Regions from separate parts of the Agarivorans albus genome, predicted to be linked through region 2. Evidence: predicted binding sites of a transcription regulator. Region 2 holds the regulator's gene; the other holds the start of a gene.
What was found. Region 2 encodes MetJ, which represses methionine synthesis genes. Its sites were predicted from a motif close to TAGACGTCTAGACGTCTA; they were not measured.
Positions count from the first base shown of each region.

Region 1: the regulator MetJ is predicted to act here: its motif matches at 3,916-3,933, upstream of metE (5-methyltetrahydropteroyltriglutamate--homocysteine S-methyltransferase).

Region 1 covers NZ_AP023032.1:3,713,315-3,723,405, forward strand. The annotation lists gene K5620_RS16885 (DUF2375 family protein) at 1-65, shown strand, start outside; gene K5620_RS16890 (MATE family efflux transporter) at 62-1,531, opposite strand; gene metE (5-methyltetrahydropteroyltriglutamate--homocysteine S-methyltransferase) at 1,635-3,902, opposite strand; gene K5620_RS16900 (LysR substrate-binding domain-containing protein) at 4,172-5,095, shown strand; gene K5620_RS16905 (GGDEF domain-containing protein) at 5,241-6,227, shown strand; gene K5620_RS16910 (YMGG-like glycine zipper-containing protein) at 6,284-7,057, opposite strand; gene K5620_RS16915 (helix-turn-helix transcriptional regulator) at 7,232-8,173, shown strand; gene K5620_RS16920 (hypothetical protein) at 8,189-8,554, opposite strand; gene K5620_RS16925 (endonuclease/exonuclease/phosphatase family protein) at 8,758-9,717, shown strand; gene rarD (EamA family transporter RarD) at 9,714-10,091, opposite strand, start outside.
Region 2 covers NZ_AP023032.1:413,763-423,853, reverse strand. The annotation lists gene metL (bifunctional aspartate kinase/homoserine dehydrogenase II) at 1-2,389, opposite strand, end outside; gene metB (cystathionine gamma-synthase) at 2,418-3,575, opposite strand; gene metJ (met regulon transcriptional regulator MetJ) at 3,728-4,027, shown strand; gene K5620_RS01975 (hypothetical protein) at 4,256-4,624, shown strand; gene K5620_RS01970 (DUF3859 domain-containing protein) at 5,006-5,494, shown strand; gene rpmE (50S ribosomal protein L31) at 5,571-5,783, opposite strand; gene priA (primosomal protein N') at 6,024-8,228, shown strand; gene argS (arginine--tRNA ligase) at 8,416-10,091, shown strand, end outside.

The sequences.
Region 1 (10,091 bases), 1.5 Mb from region 2:
GCCAAGCCGACTTACTAAACTTACTCGGCGACCGATTTGATGTAAGCCCCTTGTCTGTGGCTTAAGATTTAGCAGCTGCTGTATCTTTAGAAGACACTGTATCCTCCAAATCAGCTTCCGCACACATATAAGCGCGACTAGAACAAAATGGCGTAAGCGGCACACTGGGCTCTAATGGCTGTTCTTGCTCGGCCAATTGACGTTGATGCTTATTGGTGACTCTAGCCACAATATAAAAAGCCATTCGCAGCGCCAATAATCCAAATACAACCGTTCCTACTGCTTGACCACCCAACACGCCCAGCGGCCCAAACCACTGTCCACCTAGATAAACAAAAGGGATTGTGCCTAAAGTTGCTTTGCCAAAATTAAGCATGGTAGAGGTGCTTGGGTAACCAAGATTATTAAAGGCAGCATTAGCCACAAACATCGCCCCATTAAATACAAAGCTAAAGCTTATCCAGGTACAGAAGAAACCAATAACAGTGGCCGCTTCGCCACCCACACCAAACACATCCACAATGACGTTTTGCCCTAACAGTAGAATTAACGACACAGCAACAACAAACCCACCGTTAAACCAAAGCGCTTTGCTTAAGGCCTCATGTACTCTAGCGTAATTATTTGCACCAAAGTTTTGGCCAACAATAGGGCCAATGGCGCCAGATAACGAGAATATCATGCCAAATGCCACCGGCATTATACGTCCAACCACAGCCCAACCCGCTACGTAGGCATCACCAAAAATAGCAATAGAAGCAGTAACATAAGCATTGCCTAAAGGGGTGGCTACATTGGTCATCATGGCAGGAGCGGCCACCTTTAAGATAGCGCGCAGATCTTCCAACCACTTTTGCAAACTAAAGCCAGCAAACAACTGGTGCTTGTAGACCACTCCAGACAAGGCAACACCCGCAACCACAAAGCGCGCAATAACCGAGGCAATAGCGGCACCAGGTAATCCAAGTCCAAGCGCAAATATGAATATAGGGTCGAGTACCGCATTTACGCCGCCGCCAGCCAAGGTAGACCACATCGCCCGTTTTGCATCACCTACCGAGCGCAGTGCAGCGCCACCACTCATGGCCAACCCAAGAATCGGTAGCGAAGGCAGCAAGATTCTTAAATACTGCACCGCAAGTTCATGGGTTCTGGCCTTAGCGCCAATCAAGCTCAACAGCTCTGGAGCAAAATACCAAGCCAAAGCGGCAAAAGCAGCGCTAATTAAAAAACCAGTAAATAAGATATTGGTGACTAACTGCTTAGCCCGCGCTTTATCTTGCTGGCCAATCGCTTTTGACACCAAGGCGGTCATCGCAATCGATAAGCCAATAGAAATTGAAGTGGTAAAAAATGCGATGGTTCCGGCGTAGCCTACCGCTGCAGCAAGCTCAGCCTCACCCAGCAAGCTAATAAAAAACAGATCGGCTAAATCAACCAAAAATAAAGCAGTTAAGCCAATGGCATTGGTGGAGGACATAACAACGATATGGCGAAAAATATCACCAGAGACGAACTTTGCCTTTGGCATAGAAACTCTCAAAACAACTGGGTAATTTCTAGTGTAGGCGCTAATTAAAACGAAGTCATTGGCGAAATAGCCCCTTAATTAAAGGGGCTATTGCTGGTTAAATTTAGCTAAAGCTAGCACGTAGCTCTTTGGTTGCTAATACCATGTTGTTTAAGGCTGCCTCAGTTTCCTGCCAATTACGGGTTTTCAAGCCACAATCTGGGTTTACCCACAAACGTTGCAATGGGATCCATTGTGCTGCTTTATCAATCAACGCTTTAATATCATCGATGCTAGGAATGTTAGGCGAGTGAATGTCGTAAACACCTGGGCCAATTTCATTTGGATACTCAAAGTGCTCAAAGGCCTGCAACAAACTCATCGCCGAACGAGAAGTCTCAATGGTTAATACGTCGGCATCCAATGCGGCAACCGCCGGCATAATGTCATTAAACTCGCTGTAACACATGTGAGTATGGATCTGCGTTTCTGGCTTGGCGCTAGCGGCTGATAACTTAAAGGCCGATACCGCCCAGTTTAAATAATCATCCCATTGGCTGCGTTTAAGCGGCATACCTTCGCGAATAGCAGGTTCATCAATTTGAATAACTTGAATACCCGCTTGTTGCAGCTCGGCCACTTCGTCATTAAGCGCGATAGCGATTTGCTCGGCGATTTGGGCGCGGCTAATATCCTCTCGGGCGAAGCTCCAAGTCAAAATAGTCACCGGGCCAGTTAACATGCCTTTTACCGGCTTGTTAGTTAAGGATTGCGCATAACTGCTCCATTCAATAGTAAGAGGTTTAGCGCGCTCGATGTCATCTACAATAATTGCTGGTTTTACACAACGCGAACCATAACTCTGCACCCAACCAAAGCGGCTAGCAATAAAGCCATCTAATAGCTCGGCAAAATACTCAACCATGTCGTTACGTTCGGCTTCACCATGCACTAACACATCCAAATCTAAGCGCTCTTGACGCTCAATGGCATCCTTTATATGTTGAGCAAGCGCAGCATCATAATCAGCTTGGCTTAGTTGCCCCGCCTTATATTCGCGACGCTGACGGCGAATTTCATTGGTTTGTGGAAATGAACCAATAGTAGTGGTTGGCAAGGGTGGCAATTGCAAACTTTTCTGCTGAATCTCTTGGCGCTGTTCAAAGCTTAAAGTACGCTCACGCTCAGCCGGGGTTAAGGCGCTAATTCGCTGCTGCAAGCTGGAGTTGTTTTTCTTGTTAAGGTTTTGCAAAGCGGCACTGTATTGGCGAGATAGCCGCAGGGCGTCAGCTTCACCATTTAGCGCTTCATCAAGTATTTGCAGTTCAGATAGTTTTTGCTCCGCAAAAGCCAAACGATACTTAGCATCACCTAAGTCCGTTTCACTCTCTAGATCAAGCGGGCTGTGCAACAAAGAACAAGACGAGGCAAGCCACAAGCGCTCGCCTAAACGAACTTTAAGTGAGCTGTAGTTTTCGATAATCTCTGGCAAATTCGCTCGCCATACATTGCGACCATTAATCACACCGGCAGACAGTACCCACGCTTCAGGTAACCAAGTTAGTACTTGCTCAAGCTGTTGTGGAGCGGCAGATAAATCTAAATGCAGCCCGTCTACCGCCAATTGCTTAATCACCTCGGCATTGTCTAACACATCTGCAAAATAGCTGGTCAAAAGTAACTTAGTGGGGCTGAGCTTTGTTTTATAAGCAGCTAATAATGCGTCTTGCCATTGCGAATCGAGCTCTAGGCCCAAGATAGGTTCATCCACTTGAACCCACTCCACACCTAAATCAGCAATAGCTTGGAAGATCTCGCGGTAAACCGTTAACAACTGTGGCAATAACGACAAACGGTCAAAATTACTGGCTGCTTGGTCGTCATTTTTACCTAGATACAGGTAAGAAACAGGCCCCAAAATAACTGGCTTAACTGCATGGCCTTGCTCAAATGCTTCGCGAATTTCATCAAACAGTTGCTGCCACTGTAGGCTAAATACACTGTCTTCAGAAAACTCCGGCACAATGTAATGGTAATTAGTATTAAACCATTTGCTCATGTCTGATGCCGCATGATTACAGCCACAGCCCTGTTGGCCACGAGCAATTGCAAACATGCTATCTAGGTTAATTTGCTCAGACTGGTGACGCTTAGGCAGGTTGCCTAACAATAATGAGGTATTTAGTACTTGGTCGTACCAAGCAAAATCGCCTACGGTCACCCAAGCTTGACCACTGTCTTTTTGAGCTTGCCAGTTTTGTTGGCGAATATTTTTGCCAACTTGTAATAACTCTTGCTGCGAAGAGTCGCCACGCCAGTAGCTTTCTAAAGCAAATTTTAGTTCTCGTTGCTTACCAATTCTTGGGTAACCCAATACGTGAGTAGTGCTCATATCAATATCCTTTTAGCCGTCTAGATGTATAAACCCATATTGACCAGAGCGAGGCCTCAACACAATTGAAAAGCCATCAAGTTAAATTGAATTTCTCTCAACTCTGCTTAATCCAGTGAAAACTGGTCATACAGAATTAAAGCGCTCTCCCTCTCTATATTGAAAAATATTCATGTTTAGCCATCTAACTTGGCACTTATATGTACAAACAAACCTGAACTGCCTAAGCTGCGAATTCGCCCAAACACTTAAAGGAGCTAGCCAGATAAATGTTAGAGATAAAGCATTTACGTTGTATTCAAGCGATTGCTGCTAGCTCTTCTTTAAAGTCAGCGGCTGCCAAGTTGTTTATTACAGATTCGGCGCTATCTCACCAGCTAAAAGACTTAGAACAGCGCATCAATAGTCACCTGGTGTTAAGAAAGCAACAGCCCTTGCAGCTCACCCAACACGGCCAGCAACTACTTAGTTTAGCCCAGCAAGTGCTGCCTTTAATTGAACAAACCGAGCAACAATTTAGCGCCGCCCAACAACAGCAAACACGTTTAAACATTAGTGTTGATTGTCATGCTTGTTTTCAATGGTTATTGCCGGCTTTGCAGCGGTTTCAGCAAACTTGGCCAGAGGTAAATAGCCATTTTTGCCAAGATAAAGACTATAACGGCCTGCCCTTGTTACAGCGTGGGGAAGCTGACATTCTGCTAACGTCTGAAGTAAGCCCAGAGGAGCAAATCCACTTTGAGCCTTTGTTTGAATATGAAATGGTACTTATTTGCCCACCTCAACACCGCTTAAGCAGCCAAGCGACAATAAAAGCCTCCCAGTTGAGCCAAGAGACCATCATTAGTTACCCGGTAACGCCACAACGCTTAGACTTATATCGTTACATTCTTCAGCCCAGCCAAGTAGCCGTAAAACAATGGAAACACGCCGATAACCCAGCCATGTTACTGCAAATGGTCGCAGCAGGAATGGGAGTGGCAGCGATGCCTTATTGGGCTGTAGAACATTATGCGCAGCAACAATTTGTGCACTTATTGTCATTTGAACAAGCCTTATGGCGTCCCATGTACGCAGCGTTTAGTAAAAACGCTCAATCAAGTACAGTGCTAAAAGATTTTGTTGAACTTATTTTACAACAAGCACTCAGCCAACTAAAAGGCAGCAGAGCACTAAGCTTTAAGCATAAATAAAGCGTCAATTTGATTTGACGGATCCGCCAAAAAGAGTTTACTTTTAATAACATAAGGAAAGCTCCCCAGCTCGTATTTTAACTTTTTGGCATAGGTTTTTGCGATGGTGTCTGACTGGTCTCCAGCAGAGTTTACAGAAAGAAAAATGAGCCTTGTCATGCATTTGGCAGGTTTCATTCCTAGTGCTTATTTTTCAATTACTCATTTAGTTAATGGGGTATTTTGGTACGGCTTAGTGGTACTACCCTGCGCCTTGGCCATTTTAGTTTCGCTATTCTTCTTATTCACCAAACCCGAATCCAACCATTACAAAACTGCCGACGTATGGTTCTTATTGCTAGCCATTCCCCCGGTTTTATTAGCACTGACTCAACCCAATATGCATGGCGAGTTTTTTGTTCCCGCATTAATTTTGGCCTGCTTTATCCACTTACCACTGCAAATGGCAGAGCGCCTTGTATTGGCTGTAAGCATTCTGGCAATAATTCTTGGTGTTCATCACTTAGGTGTTCATCAAGGTATACGTTTTAGTATTGGCGTAGTGGCTTCACACATCTTTGCATGGGGCTTGGCGCGGGTACTGGTAAAACAAAATAACGAACTCAAAGAACTCGCTTTTAAAGACTCCCTAACACGTTGCTATAACCGTAGAGCCTTGTTTGATGAACTGCTAAAAGCTACCCAACAACATAAACGCAGTGGCATAAAAGCTAGCATTATCCTTTTAGATTTAGACCATTTTAAAGCCATTAATGATCAACATGGCCATAATGTAGGCGATCAAATACTGGTGTGGTTTACCCACTTTTTGCAACAAAACACCCGCGTTAACGACCGAGTATTTCGCTATGGAGGCGAAGAGTTTCTTATCATGTTGCATGATGCAGACTTTGATACTGCCTACCAAACTAGCGAGAAGCTAGTAGCTAAAATTTCTAGTTTATTGGCGCCTAACCAACTGTCGATTAGCTTTAGTGCAGGCATAGCTAGCATCAAAGAAAGTGAGAGTATTGATGATTGGATTGAAAGGGCAGACCAAGGTTTATATCAAGCCAAGCAAGCGGGGAGAAAGCAAACTTGGCCCAGTCAATTTGAGCGTGTAGAAACCAGCTCACCAAAACAGCCTATTTAAACACGTCGTTTAAATAGGCTAATAACGACTAACGTTAGTTTATAACTATAATTTTATTAACTGATCTTGCTAAAGCGATAAGACTGGATCATTTTCTCTTCACTACCTTGCTGTGAGTAGGTTTCAACAATCCATAGCTGCGGGCTCACCACTCGTAACTCCATGCGCATATTAGCTGTACTAACTTGGCTCAAAGGATAGTAGCTAAAACGATTCATAGCCGCTTGAAATTCCCCAGCATACACAACATCGTTCTCAAGATTTGACGCGCTCACACTTAACTGATGTCCCTGTTGCAGGTTATAACTTATCGTTGTACTAGCTTGTAATTCTAGCTGTTCACCTGCAACTTCTAGCTGCTCTAGCTCTACCGTAGCAGCGTCACTTTCCATCATTTTACCGCGAGCAAGCCCCTGCGCTTCGATGGTGCTACCATCAGGCTGAATCGCCCAAACGTTTACCTGCCATTGACCCAGCAATTTGTTCAAATGCTCACCTTGATTAGCCGTTGCATTGTCACCATTCATAATCACTGTGTTTGGTTGGGAGATGGCTTCTGCAGTTACGCCGGTTCGACGATTCTCTTGGCTATTCTCGTAATCGCGCATTGCACCACTAGCCCCACCAGCAGCAGCACCAACAGCAGCACCTTTCACCGCCAACTCTGCATCTCCAGTAACCGCGCCCATAACCAAACCTACAACGGCTCCACCTACTGCACCGGTTTTCATTCCTTGGTTAGGATCTGGCTCACCATCCGTTGAGGCACAGCCAGCAAGCATGCTGCTTGCAAGTAAAACGACACTAATAGAGGTTCCGACTTTGTTCATTCAAGATTCTCGTGGTTGCTAAATAATCGGTCGCTAAGATAAATCAAAGCACCAGTTAGCATCAGAGCATGTTAAAAATATTTTTTTATAATCAATGCCTAGCGAGCCCCTTTGGGCGATTCAACAAGTGCTGCTAAAATAAAGCACATAATAACAATTACTTGATAACTCTATATGGCTAACTACAAGAGCATTGCCGACTACTTGCAGCAAAAACGTAACCAAGCAAACCTAACCCAAGAACAGCTTTGCCAAGTATTAGCGGCCTTTAGCCCAGAATTTAGTGAGCTTGATGCCTTGGCGGTGAGCCGTTGGGAGCGGGGCAAAGTAGAGCCGAGTTTAAATCGGCAATTGGAAATTATTCGCTACTTTGGTGATGAAGCTTATAAAATTTTCACTTCCAGTAGCTTTAGCTCGAAAAACCTTCCCAGCAACCAAGCGATGAATAAAGTCCTTGAAGCTCGAGCCAAGTTTAAACACTACTTAGGTGCTCACCCTTACCTGCCGCAGAGTGAAGAGAGTTTTGAACAAATTACTCCGCCCCATCCCCTTACTCAATACAGTGCACAACACCTAAGCAATTACATTGATAACCTCACCTTTGGCTATGAGCAGTGGGACAGCGCTTGGCTCGAGACGCTTCAAAACCATCTCGCTGCAGAGGTAAGTTACTATTTCTACCTCGGTCAACTCGCTGGGCATTGTTTTGCTCTCAAGATAAAACAGCCCTACTTTGAGAAGCTACTAGACAAGAGCTTAGATGAAACCGATATATGCGAAGAAATGCTAGCCAGCAACAATGAACCGGCCAGCTTATATATTTACTCCATTTACACAGGGCGAGTAAACGCCATCACTCAAGTTTATGAAAACTTGTTTAAAGCCTTTATTATGAATAAGTCGTTAAGTTATATAGGCATTAGAATTCGCCGCGACATTGCTTTTGTGATGTTAGAAAACGTACCACACTCCATCGAAGCAATAGGCCCACCAAGTGACAACCGCAATGTAGGTATCAAACATAGAGGTAAGCGCTATCAGTACGTAACTTGTAGGATAGAACGGCAAGCGCTATTTAATTCACCGGTATTTTTAAATATCTTGAGAAGTGATTAAGGAGTTCTGAAGAGGCTATTGAATAGCTAAGCTCTCTTGCTCTTTGCGCCACAAACGATGTCCACAGGCTAGACAAACACACTCACGGCGGTGATCCATCAGGCTTTCCAAACCATACTCCCACGTTTGGTCGCTATCGCAATGGATACAACGAATCGTATTAGCATCTTCAGTTTTTTCAGGGTAACGAGTCTGATAGTCGTTTAGCGTGGGTAAACGAGCCCACACTCTTTGACTACTATCGCGGCGATTAAAAAACAGCACTACCGCACCCAGTAATATTAGTAACAGCTGAAACACACCACCTGCCTTGGTTTTTTTTAAGCTTAAGTTCTTAATACCGAACCCAATTTCTGCAACAGATCCTTGCTTAGAAAACATTTGAAATCAACCTACTTGTTAACAAAACCACCATTAACAGCGAAATGCCTGCGGCACAGCTGTTACATATTGTTTACGTTTCCATAACTGCGCATACTACAAGAACTTTGTTACGCTAAAACGACGTGACATGGTAATTTGCCACTTACCGCGTATATACTTATGCCCAGATTTTACAGGGCGCAGAAGGTAACAATAAGCTAATGAATAAGCTAGTAAAATTCTTCTCTATTACTCTTTCTATTTGCTGTTTGCTAGCAGCAGGAGCAATATTGAGCTTGCCGCATCTGCCAGATACCCCTCTAGGAATATCCATAAGCTATTTAAGCCTATTCTCTCCGCGCTGGTGGGCGATTTTACTGGCCCTTACGCCGATTTTGTTTATCCGCCAGCTAGGCAAATGGCAGTACCTAAGCTGGGCACTCTGCGCGGTGGTGTTTGTACAGTTTCAAGATCTTCAGCTTAAGTTGCCTCAGCGGCAAGCTAGCGCCATCACCATTTTGTCTTTAAACAACGGCAATGGCGCAAGCTCACCGCAAATTCACCAGTTGGTGGCGGAGCTAAAACCCGACATTGTGTTCATGCAGGAATCAAAGCCTGAGCGGGTGCAGCAAGTCTTTGACGATAGTTGGTATAGCCACTGCGACCACCTTTGCACCGTAAGCAGAACGCCAATTGAACATCAAGGCAGTTTATCGCGTGAAACCTTTGGTGGCTTTGGTAAATTTGCGGTGTTTTATCACACCACGATTGACGGAAAAGAACTGAGTATAGCCAATATCCATATGGACACACCAAGGCCAACCATTAACGCCTTAATCCATGGTAGTTTTGAGCCTGAAGCATTCAATAACTTGCACTTTGCTCGCAACATGCAAGCCTCTTTGGTGGCGTCTTGGGCTAAGCAGCAAACCAGCTATATAGCTGCTGGAGACTTTAATATGACGGTCCAAGAAAATCTTTATCAACGGCATTTAGCTGGTCTAAACAATGGCATTGACCTAGTAGGCAGCGGAGTTAATTACACTAAATACACGTCATGGCACGGCGCAAGAATAGACCACGTATTAGCTTCAGAAGATCTTAGTTTTGCCAGCGCCAGGGTTCTTGATTCAGTAGGCGGCGATCACCGCCCAATCACTGCAAGTTTAGCGCTACCTTAACAGGCTTTAGGCAGCTTTTTGCGGCTTGCCGTTTGTCGAACACCGCGCCGCAGACCATCTATTGCCAATAACACTAAGGCAAAAATGATCAAAATATAAGTTGGCCACTGCTCAGGGCTTAAACGTTCACCAAGTAACCAACCCACGCTAAATACCAATACAGGTTCTAAATAACCCATCAAGCCAAACAAACTTAGAGGCAAATAGTTAGAAGCAAGTAAAAACAGTAACATAGGAATGGTACCCGCTACCCCCAGTCCGAAGTAATACAGCCAAGGGGCATAGTTGTACAGATTCGAGAGCTGGCTTTGCGCTTCGCTCACGCCATCCCCCATTAGCAAATAAGCGCACGCAAGCGGCAGTAGCATTAAGTT
Region 2 (10,091 bases):
TAACTAAATCAGCTTGAATAGCCCCTGCTGTCACTTCTCTGCCCGCGCCTGGCCCTTGAATCACCAAAGGGTTTTGCTTGTACCATAAGCTCTCAATGGCAAACACATTGTCACAAGGTTTAAGGTTAGCAAAAGGATGAAGTGCATCAATTGCCGATAAGCCAACTTCAGCCTCTCCCTTTTGATTCACTTTGGCTAGAAAACGAATCACTTTGCCTTGACGTTTAGCGTCATTAAAGGCTTCTAACATGCTTTGGTCTAGCTCGCTCATCGAGTCTAAAAACTGCTCTACCGTTAAGGCCGCTAAATGCTCTGGCACTAAAGAGCTAAGCGCAATATCGGCTAGCTCCAACTGTAACCCCGCCTCTCTAGCTAAAATAAGCAACTTGCGCTGCACATCTTTCCCAGAAAGATCCTCGCGAGGATCTGGCTCGGTTAGACCTTGATTTAAGGCATCGGCGAGCAATTCAGAAAAGGCCACTGTTCCGTCGTACTGTTGAAACAACCAACTCAAGGTACCAGAAAATATTCCTGAGATAGTATGAATCTCATCGCCAGAGTCGCGCAAACTTTGAATACTTTTTTGCACTGGCAAGCCCGCCCCTACTGTGGCGTTGCTTAACCATTGCGCACCATGGTCACTAAAGGCCTGCTGCAAGGCTGAATAATTAGCTTGCTCACTCGCCCCTGCATGCTTGTTAGTGGTAATAAGGTGGAAACCATGTCGAGCAAACTCACCATAATAAGCGCTTAATGCCTCACTAGCGGTAATGTCTAACACAGCAAGCTCGTCATAGGGATGACGCTTTAGCTTATCAAATATCTCTGGCCAAATAAGTGCAGTATCGGCCTCACTGCTGTTTAGCTGCTCAAGCGCTAAGCCAGCAAAATCTAAATGGCCAGCTTTACTAGAAAACACACCCGCCAAACACAACTCAATTTGATGTTGCTGCTCCAACTTAGCCTGTTGCTGGCTAAACAACTCAAGCCACTGGCTACCGATGTTACCTTTACCAAATACCACCAAACCCAACTTGGTTTTTTGCTTGAATAAGTGGCTATGCAAGTCTTTTAATAGCGGCTCTAAGGTGATTTTTCTCACCACCGCACACAAACTTAATTTATCAGCACTAGAGTGAATAAACTCTAATGGCTGTTCAGCCAGATGCTGAAAAAACTGGTAACACTGCTGCGGGTTATCACACACGCCCGCACCCACTAGAGCCACTAAACTGTAACCTTCGCTACGTTCAATTTTTTGGATATGAAATTGGCTCGCCAGTTGGTCTATTTTTGCTAAGGCTTCATCCACAAGCTCACAGGTGTAAGCCATACGTAAAGAACCGGTTTCGCTATGTTTATGGCGAGTAGCAGGTGCTAAATGGCTACAGGCCAAAGCTTCTAACAACGCGGTGGCATTGTGAGAAAAATCTTCGGTAAAAGTAAGCTCCAGCAATACCACATTGTCTACCGAGGTAACAATTTTAGCGCTGTGGCTGTTTGCGCCCTTACGGTGAATTAAGGTTTGTCCATCGTTGGGAGCGTAGCTGCAACGCAAGTTCACTTTTTGGCGAGAGCGCGCCAGTGGCTCTAAGGTGCGCGCATGCAATACCGAGGTACCAATTCGCGATAATTCTGCAGCTTCATTCAACGCAAGGTTTTCGAGCAATACCGCATCTTTCACTAAACGTGGATCAGCACTATAAATACCAGCTACATCACTCCAAATCGTAGTAGACACTGCATCGGCCAAGGCGGCTAACTCGGTAGCCGAGTAATCACTGCCGTTGCGACCTAAAGTCACGGTACGCTGCTCACTATCACTACAAATAAACCCCGTTACCACTATACGGCAAGCGGCTTTTTCAGCTAAACATTTAGCTAATAACGGTGTACTTTGCGCAACATCTACTTGCGGTTGAGTAGATAACTCCGCTTTAAAAAACTGGCGAGAATCTAACCACTCGGCTTGGCAATCTTGAGCACTTAACAAAGCAGCTAATAAACGTGCAGACCAACGCTCGCCAAAAGACAATACTTCATTACAGGTAAAGGCTGTAAGCTCACCTTCAAGAATACTAGCGATTTGGTGATGTTCGCCATCAAGCGCTGTTAGGATCAGTTTGGCAGCGGCTTCATCAAGAAGCTCATTCACCAACTTGCTTTGGAATTCAATTAAACCGGTTAGCGCATCGGCTGCAGCATTATCGGCCTGTTTAGCCAACTCAATAATATTGATTAAACGGTTAGTGGTTTTACCCGCTGCCGATACCACAATTAAATCCTGTGCTTGGGTATGCTCGGCCACAATGGCCGCCACCCGCTTAAAGCACCCTGCATCAGCTAAGCTGCTGCCACCAAATTTATGCACATGTCTATTTACCGACATGACTTACCTCTCTACAACGCTGGTAAAACTACAGTTGGGCAAAGGCCTGCTGTAAATCATTAACTAAATCTTGCGAATCTTCCAAGCCTACCGATACCCGCAATAACTGATTAGAAATGCCAGCCTCTTCTAGCGCTTCCGCCGACATCGCAGCGTGTGTCATGGTAGCCGGATGAGCAATTAGACTCTCTACGCCACCTAAAGATTCCGCCAAAGAAAACAACTGTAAGCTTTTTAAAAACTTAACCATTTGGCTTTCTTCTAAATTCAATTCAAAACTGAACATAGCACCAAAGCCTTTTTGCTGGCTTTGCGCTAAAACATGCCCAGGATGCTCTGGTAAACCAGGATAGTAAATCGCGCCTACCGCTTCTTGTTGCTGCAAACATTCCACCAGGGCTTGGGCATTTTGTTGGTGTACATTCATACGTGCTTTAAGGGTACGCAAACCTCGCAAAGTAAGGTACGAATCAAAAGCAGAACCCGTTAACCCTAAACAGTTTGCCCACCACGCCAATTGCTCGGCCAGTTCTTCGTTGGCTGCAACCACCATACCGGCCACCACATCCGAGTGGCCGTTAATATATTTAGTGGCCGAGTGCACCACAATGTCGGCACCTAACAAAATTGGCGTTTGCAAGGCAGGCGACAAAAAGGTGTTGTCTACCACTACCAACGTGCCAGCAGCATGTGCTTGCTCGGCAATGGCTTTAATGTCTACAATTCGAAGCAAAGGGTTACTTGGGGTCTCTAACCACACCAATTTAGGCTTCTTAGCCAATAGCTGAGCTAGAGCTGCGTCATCGTTTTGATCAACAAAAGCCACTTCAAAGGCATTCTTTTTAGCTAGGCTGTCGAATAAACGGTAGCTACCACCGTAACAATCATGCGGCGCAACCAATAAATCGCCAGGCTCAAGCAAGGCAGTAACAAGGTTAACCGCCGACATACCGGTGTTAGTAATTACCGCACCAGCGCCATGTTCTAAATCGGCAATCGCCTCGGCTAAAATGTGGCGAGTAGGGTTACCTGAACGGCTGTAATCAAACTGGCGTTTTTGGTTAAAATCAGCAAAGCTGTAGTTACTCGACAAATAAATAGGCGGTACTACCGCACCGTGTTGGGTATCACTTTCAATACCGCTGCGCACTGCTATAGTAGCCGCTTGTAGATCTTTTAAAGACATTGCTGATTTACTCCCTCAATTTATCCTGCCACTTTACCACTAGCAAAAAAGACGTCAACACTTCTAGACGTCTAAATGTCTTTGCTGTTGGATTGCTAAGTCGCATTTCCCCCGTTACAATAGGGTCTCTTTAGTTTGGTGTGTATTGCAGAATGTCTACAGATTGGAATGGTGAGTGGATCAGCCCTTACGCTGAGCACGGTAAAAAAAGCGAACAAGTAAAAAAAATCACAGTATCTATCCCACTAAAAGTGCTAAAGATATTGACCGATGAGCGAACCCGTAGACAAATAAATAACCTACGCCACGCCACCAACAGTGAGCTACTTTGCGAAGCATTTTTGCACGCCTACACAGGCCAGCCGCTCCCCGACGACGCCGACTTGCAAAAAGACAAGCCCGACCCGGCCTTAGAGAAAGCCGCCCAAGCGGAATTGGATAAAGAAGAATAAGAAACTAGGAAGCCGCTCATTGAGCGGCTTTTTTGTTGCCTAAACCCAGCGTACGACAAATTATTTTCACCAACTTTTACTCATAAACTGTAATCAAATTGAGGGCTTACCGGTCTGTAAACAGGCTCTTAACTTAAAATAGGTAAAAGGATGAAAACGTCGTACCCTCCTCAGTTAGCCTCAAAACTATCGCTTGGTCTTTTATGTTTAAGGCTAAGCATTGCCCTCGTGTTTACAATATGGGCCTTAGATAAAGTACTTGTGCCAGAGCATGCAATAAAAGTGTTCTCTGGCTTTTACGGATTAAATTTAACCACCAATACACTTATTGCCATGGGGCTTGCACAACTGGCCTTTATCGCAGCCTTTACCTTAGGTTTATGGAAAAACATCACCTACCTTGCAGTATTGGTACTGCATGCTGGTTCAACATTTTCTTCATTTGCTAAGTATCTAGACCCATTTAATAACTTATTGTTCTTTGCTGCTTGGCCAATGCTCGCTGCATGCTTAGCTCTCTATTTGCTGCGAGATTATGACACTTGGACTTTGGGTAAAGCTCACTCTTTAGAGCAGAGAGAAGAAGCCAACAACTAAGTACTAATTGATAAAACGAAGCCGCTGATTAAGCGGCTTTTGTTGCTTTATCTTACCTAAGGCTACGCTTGCCTCCATTTGCTTTATTTCTCATCTGTTAGCTAAACGCTCCCGTTTCGCCTAACTGCGACGTCATTTTCTTTGAACAACCAAAGAAAATGAAGCAAAAGAAAGGTTGCCCCGCATTATCTGAACACTCAGGAGACACTAAATATGAAGTGAAAGTTTGTACTGCGTTTGCTAATGAGTTCAGCTGCGTATGTCTAACTTCGAAAGAAAATAAGCTCAGCAAAACATTAAGCAATCGACTTTCTAGTTTAGTTAGTTATCATCCTCAAAAAAATTTCTATTTTAAGTCAGTTAATAACGTCAAGGATGATCATGAAAAAGCTATACACAGCTGCGCTAATTCTATTAGCAGGATGTGCCAGTACTGAATCAAATACCGAAGTAACTTCAACAATTCTCGACTACGGGATTTACGGGCAATCAAGTCTCACAGGAGAATACTCAGCAAGCAATACGCCAAACGATTCGGTACTAACGGGTAAGAGTGGAAAAGTCACTAAGCAAACAACTGAGATAGCAGCTCAAGTGGGTACAACTTTTGGTTATTGTTTTGAAGTAAAAGCTGGACAAAAAAAGGTTGAAGTAACTAAATCGATTACCAGCCCTGAAATGATAGATGATGACGGGAAAATCTATACTTCGATGTCATACAGTAAAACGCTAAAACTAAAAAACGGGACAACGAGTAATTGTCATTTCTACTTCATCGAAGAAAAATGGGAAGCTGTTACTGGTGACTGGTTATTTGAAGTATTCCATGAAGGTAAACTTCTAACTAAAAAGCAATTTAGCTTAATCTAAAAACTATTAAGCCCCAGACACAAAAAAAGCGCCCTTAGGCGCTTTTTGTTTGCTGTGTAGCGAAAATAAGGCTGGCTTATTTTTTGCCCAATACAGCGAATTTCTTGTTGAAACGATCAACACGACCACCGGTATCAACGTTACGTTGCTTACCAGTGTAGAACGGGTGACATTTGTCACATACGTCTAGGAACATTGCGCCAGTGCGAGTAGATTTAGTTTCGATTACGTTACCGCAAGAACAAGTAGCAGTAAGTACTTCGTAAGTTGGGTGGATATCAGTTTTCATGGATTACCTCAATACTTGGGCCGTATCGCCATCTGGTCGCCACAATTGACACCAAACACCATACGAAAGCAACTCTATCAGAGCCTATAAATTTTAGGTGGCGGATCATATAAGAAGCCACCTAGCATAGCAAGCACCCAACAACAAAAAGCGGGCAAAAATTCGCCAAACGCTTGATTTGCTCCGCAAGGTGCTCTGCCAGTAGAATGAGACAGGTTTTTTGCTTGAGTTTATTCATTAGTGTCGATTGTTCGTGTTGCCTTAGCTATTCCCCTGCGTCGCCTTTTTGATTACAGCGTGCCAGCAAACACCCCCATGCCAGCCATTGGTACTCGGGTAAAGGTGCCTTTTGGTAAAGGCGAAAAAGTGGGTTTGGTAATAGAACACCCCAGCGATAGCGACATTGCCGAAGATAAACTCAAACCATTTAGTGAATCACTCGATCAACAAGCATTATTACCAGAAAGCCTATTTAAGCTACTTAATTGGGCTAGCTCTTATTATCACCACAGCTTAGGAGATGTTATCAGCCAAGCCTTGCCGGCACTTTTACGCAAAGGTGAGCCAGCCAAAGCTAAAAGCATTGTTGTGTGGCGTTTAAGCGAGCAAGGCAAAGCGGCCGATCTAGCTAACTTTACCCGCGCCCCCAAGCAAGGGGTTGTATTAGGCAGCTTGCAACAGCAAGAAGATGGCCAGCTGAGTGACGAACAATGCAAGCAACAAGAATTATCCCGTACTGCCATTAAAGCGCTAGTAGATAAAGGTTTTATCGAAAAACATGAGATTACGCCCGCACCAGCGCTGTGGTCGAAAAGCGATACCAACAACCAAGCCTCGCTGAAGCTTAATGCAGAACAAGCCATTGCAGTGGCGGCAGTCAATCAAAGCATTGGCAGTTTTCAGGCCTTTCTTATCGAGGGTATTACCGGGTCGGGCAAAACCGAGGTGTATTTAAATATTATTGCCGAAGTGCTTGCTAAAGGTAAACAAGCCTTAGTATTGGTGCCCGAAATTGGCTTAACGCCACAAACCTTAGCGCGCTTTGCCGAGCGCTTTAAAGTGCCGGTTTATGCGATTAACTCTGGGTTAAACGACACCGAACGTTTTACCGCATGGCTTAAAGCCAAACAAGGCGAAGCAGGCATTATTATTGGCACGCGTTCGGCAGTATTCACCCCCATGAAAAACCCTGGGGTAATTATTATCGATGAGGAGCACGACAGCTCTTTTAAGCAGCAAGACAGCTTTCGCTACCACGCGCGCGATTTAGCCATAGTGCGTGCCCGCTTAGAAAAAATGCCGGTGGTGCTTGGCTCTGCCACCCCATCGCTAGAAAGTTTGCACAATGCGCTAAGCGGCCGTTACTCACACTTAGAACTAAAGCAACGCGCCGGTAATGCAGTATTGGCCGAGCAACAATTACTGGATATTCGCCAGCAACCTTTATCCTCAGGTTTATCACCAGCACTAATTAAAGCCATGCGCATTGAGTTAAAAGCTGGCCGCCAAGTAATGCTGTTTTTAAATCGCCGAGGTTACGCCCCTGCGTTGCTGTGCCATGAGTGTGGCCATGTATGCGAATGTGAGCGTTGTGAGGCTTACTTTACCTATCATCAGCAGCCTCGCCATTTAGCTTGTCACCACTGTGGCAGCCAAAAAGCCGTGCCACACCAATGTGAAAAATGTGGCTCTACCAACTTGGTAACAACAGGTTTAGGCACCGAGCAGTTGCAAGAAGCCTTGCTGGAGATATTTCCCGAATACAAAGTGGCGCGTATCGACCGCGACAGTACCCGCCGCAAAGGCAGCTTAGAACAGTTACTGGACGATATTCACAACAACCAATACCAAATATTAATTGGCACCCAAATGTTGGCCAAGGGCCACCACTTTCCAAATGTAACCTTGGTTGCCTTATTAGACATAGACCACGCGTTGTTTTGCTCTGATTTTCGTGCGCCAGAACGCTTAGCCCAACTTTACGTTCAAGTAGCTGGCCGAGCTGGTCGAGCGAACCTGCTGGGCAAGGTGTTGTTGCAATCTCACCACCCTGAACACGAGCTGTTGCAAGATCTTATCAACAACGGTTACCAACATTTTGCTCGCTTTGCCTTAAACGAGCGTAAAGATACCGAACTACCGCCCTTTAGCTTTCAGGCGCTGTTTCGCTTTGAAGCTGCCGATGGCAACGCAGTTAACGAGCTTAGCCAACAGCTATACCAACTTGCTCAACCGTTACAGCAGGGCGAAACGTGGGTATTTCCGCCCTGCCCTGCGCCACAAGCTCGCCGTGCGGGTAAGTTTCGTATGCAACTGTTGATTCAAGCCGAACAACGCCCGCAATTGCACCAATTGGTTTATCGCCTGTTACCTCAACTAGAAAGCTTAAAACTAAGCCGCAAAGTACGTTGGTCACTGGATATCGACCCTTACGACATGCAATAAATCTAAGGCTTTTTGTAAGGCTTAAAAGATCAATCTCTCGCCAAGCAGCACCTAGGATCTTCGGTGATTTCCCCTAGCTTCCAAAACTAAGGCTAATTAGCCCAGATAAGAGATAGTTTTCGTCACAAATTGTCGGTAAAATGCCCGCTTTGTACAATTTATTTACGCGAGATTGGTGCCAACCTACATGAAAGAGCTTATTCAACAACTTCTGGAACAAACGGTCACAGCCCTAAAACAACAGCAGGTGCTGCCTGAAGGATTCGAACCACGTATCCAAGTAGACCGAACCAAAGATAAAGCTCACGGTGATTTAGCCACCAACCTTGCGCTAATGGCTGCTAAGCCTGCGGGCAAAAACCCACGCGAGTTGGCTCAACTCATCGTAGATAACCTACCGGCTTCAGCCTTGGTAGAAAAAACTGCGATTGCGGGACCAGGCTTCATTAACTTCTACCTAAACAATGATTGGTTAGCGTCGCAAGTTGAAGCTATGGCTAGCTCGCCAACCGCTAACGTTAAGCCTGCTGACAAAGCCCAAACTATTGTGGTGGATTACTCAGCGCCAAACGTAGCCAAAGAAATGCACGTAGGCCACTTGCGCTCAACCATTATTGGCGACGCTGTTGTTCGCACCTTAGAGTTTTTAGGTCACAAAGTGGTTCGCGCTAATCACATTGGCGACTGGGGTACTCAGTTTGGCATGCTAATCGCCAACCTAGAAGAAGTAGAGGCGCGTGGCACCGATGCTGGCGATATTGAATTAGCCGACTTAGAAGTATTTTACCGCGAATCTAAAGCACGCTACGACAGCGACGAAGTATTTGCCGAACGTGCCCGTAACTATGTAGTAAAACTGCAAAGTGGCGACGAGTACTGCAACACTATGTGGCGCAAACTGGTAGACATTACCCTTAGCCATAACCAAGCCGTTTACGACCGCTTAAATGTATCGTTAACTAAAGACGATGTTATGGGCGAAAGCATGTACAACCCCATGCTTAACGACGTGGTAGCCGATTTAAAACAACAAGGTTTAGCAGTAGAAGATAATGGCGCTACCGTGGTATTCCTTGATGAATACAAAAACAAAGACGGCGACCCAATGGGTGTGATCATCCAGAAAAAAGATGGCGGCTTCTTGTATACCACCACCGACATCGCCTGTGCTAAATACCGCTACCAAAACCTTAATGCAGACCGAGTACTGTACTTCATTGACTCACGCCAGCACCAGCACCTGATGCAAGCTTGGAACATTGTTCGCAAAGCCGGTTACGTGCCAGAGGAAGTTCCATTAGAGCACCACGCCTTTGGTATGATGTTGGGCAAAGATGGGCGCCCATTTAAAACCCGTAGCGGCGGCACTGTTAAGTTAGTGGACTTATTAGAAGAAGCTGAGCAACGCGCGCAAACCATCGTGGCTGAAAAATCTCGCGATTTAGATGCCGAGCAACAAGTGGTAGCCGCTAAAGCGATTGCTATGGGTGCAGTAAAATACGCCGATTTATCGAAAAACCGTACTACCGACTACATTTTTGATTGGGAAAACATGTTGGCCTTTAACGGCAATACAGCTCCTTACTTGCAGTACGCTTATACCCGTATCCAATCAATTATTCGCCGCTCGGAAGTGGATGTAGCCAATTTGCAGCAAGCAATTAGCTTAGAGCAAGATGCCGAAATTGCATTAGCACAAAAACTTATTCAATTTAGCGATGCGGTACATAACGTGGCTAACAAAGGTATGCCACACATGATGTGTAACTATCTCTACGAGCTAGCGGGTGCCTTCATGACCTTCTACGAGGCCTGCCCAATTCTTAAAGAAGACGTAGCAGCCGATACTAAATCTAGCCGTTT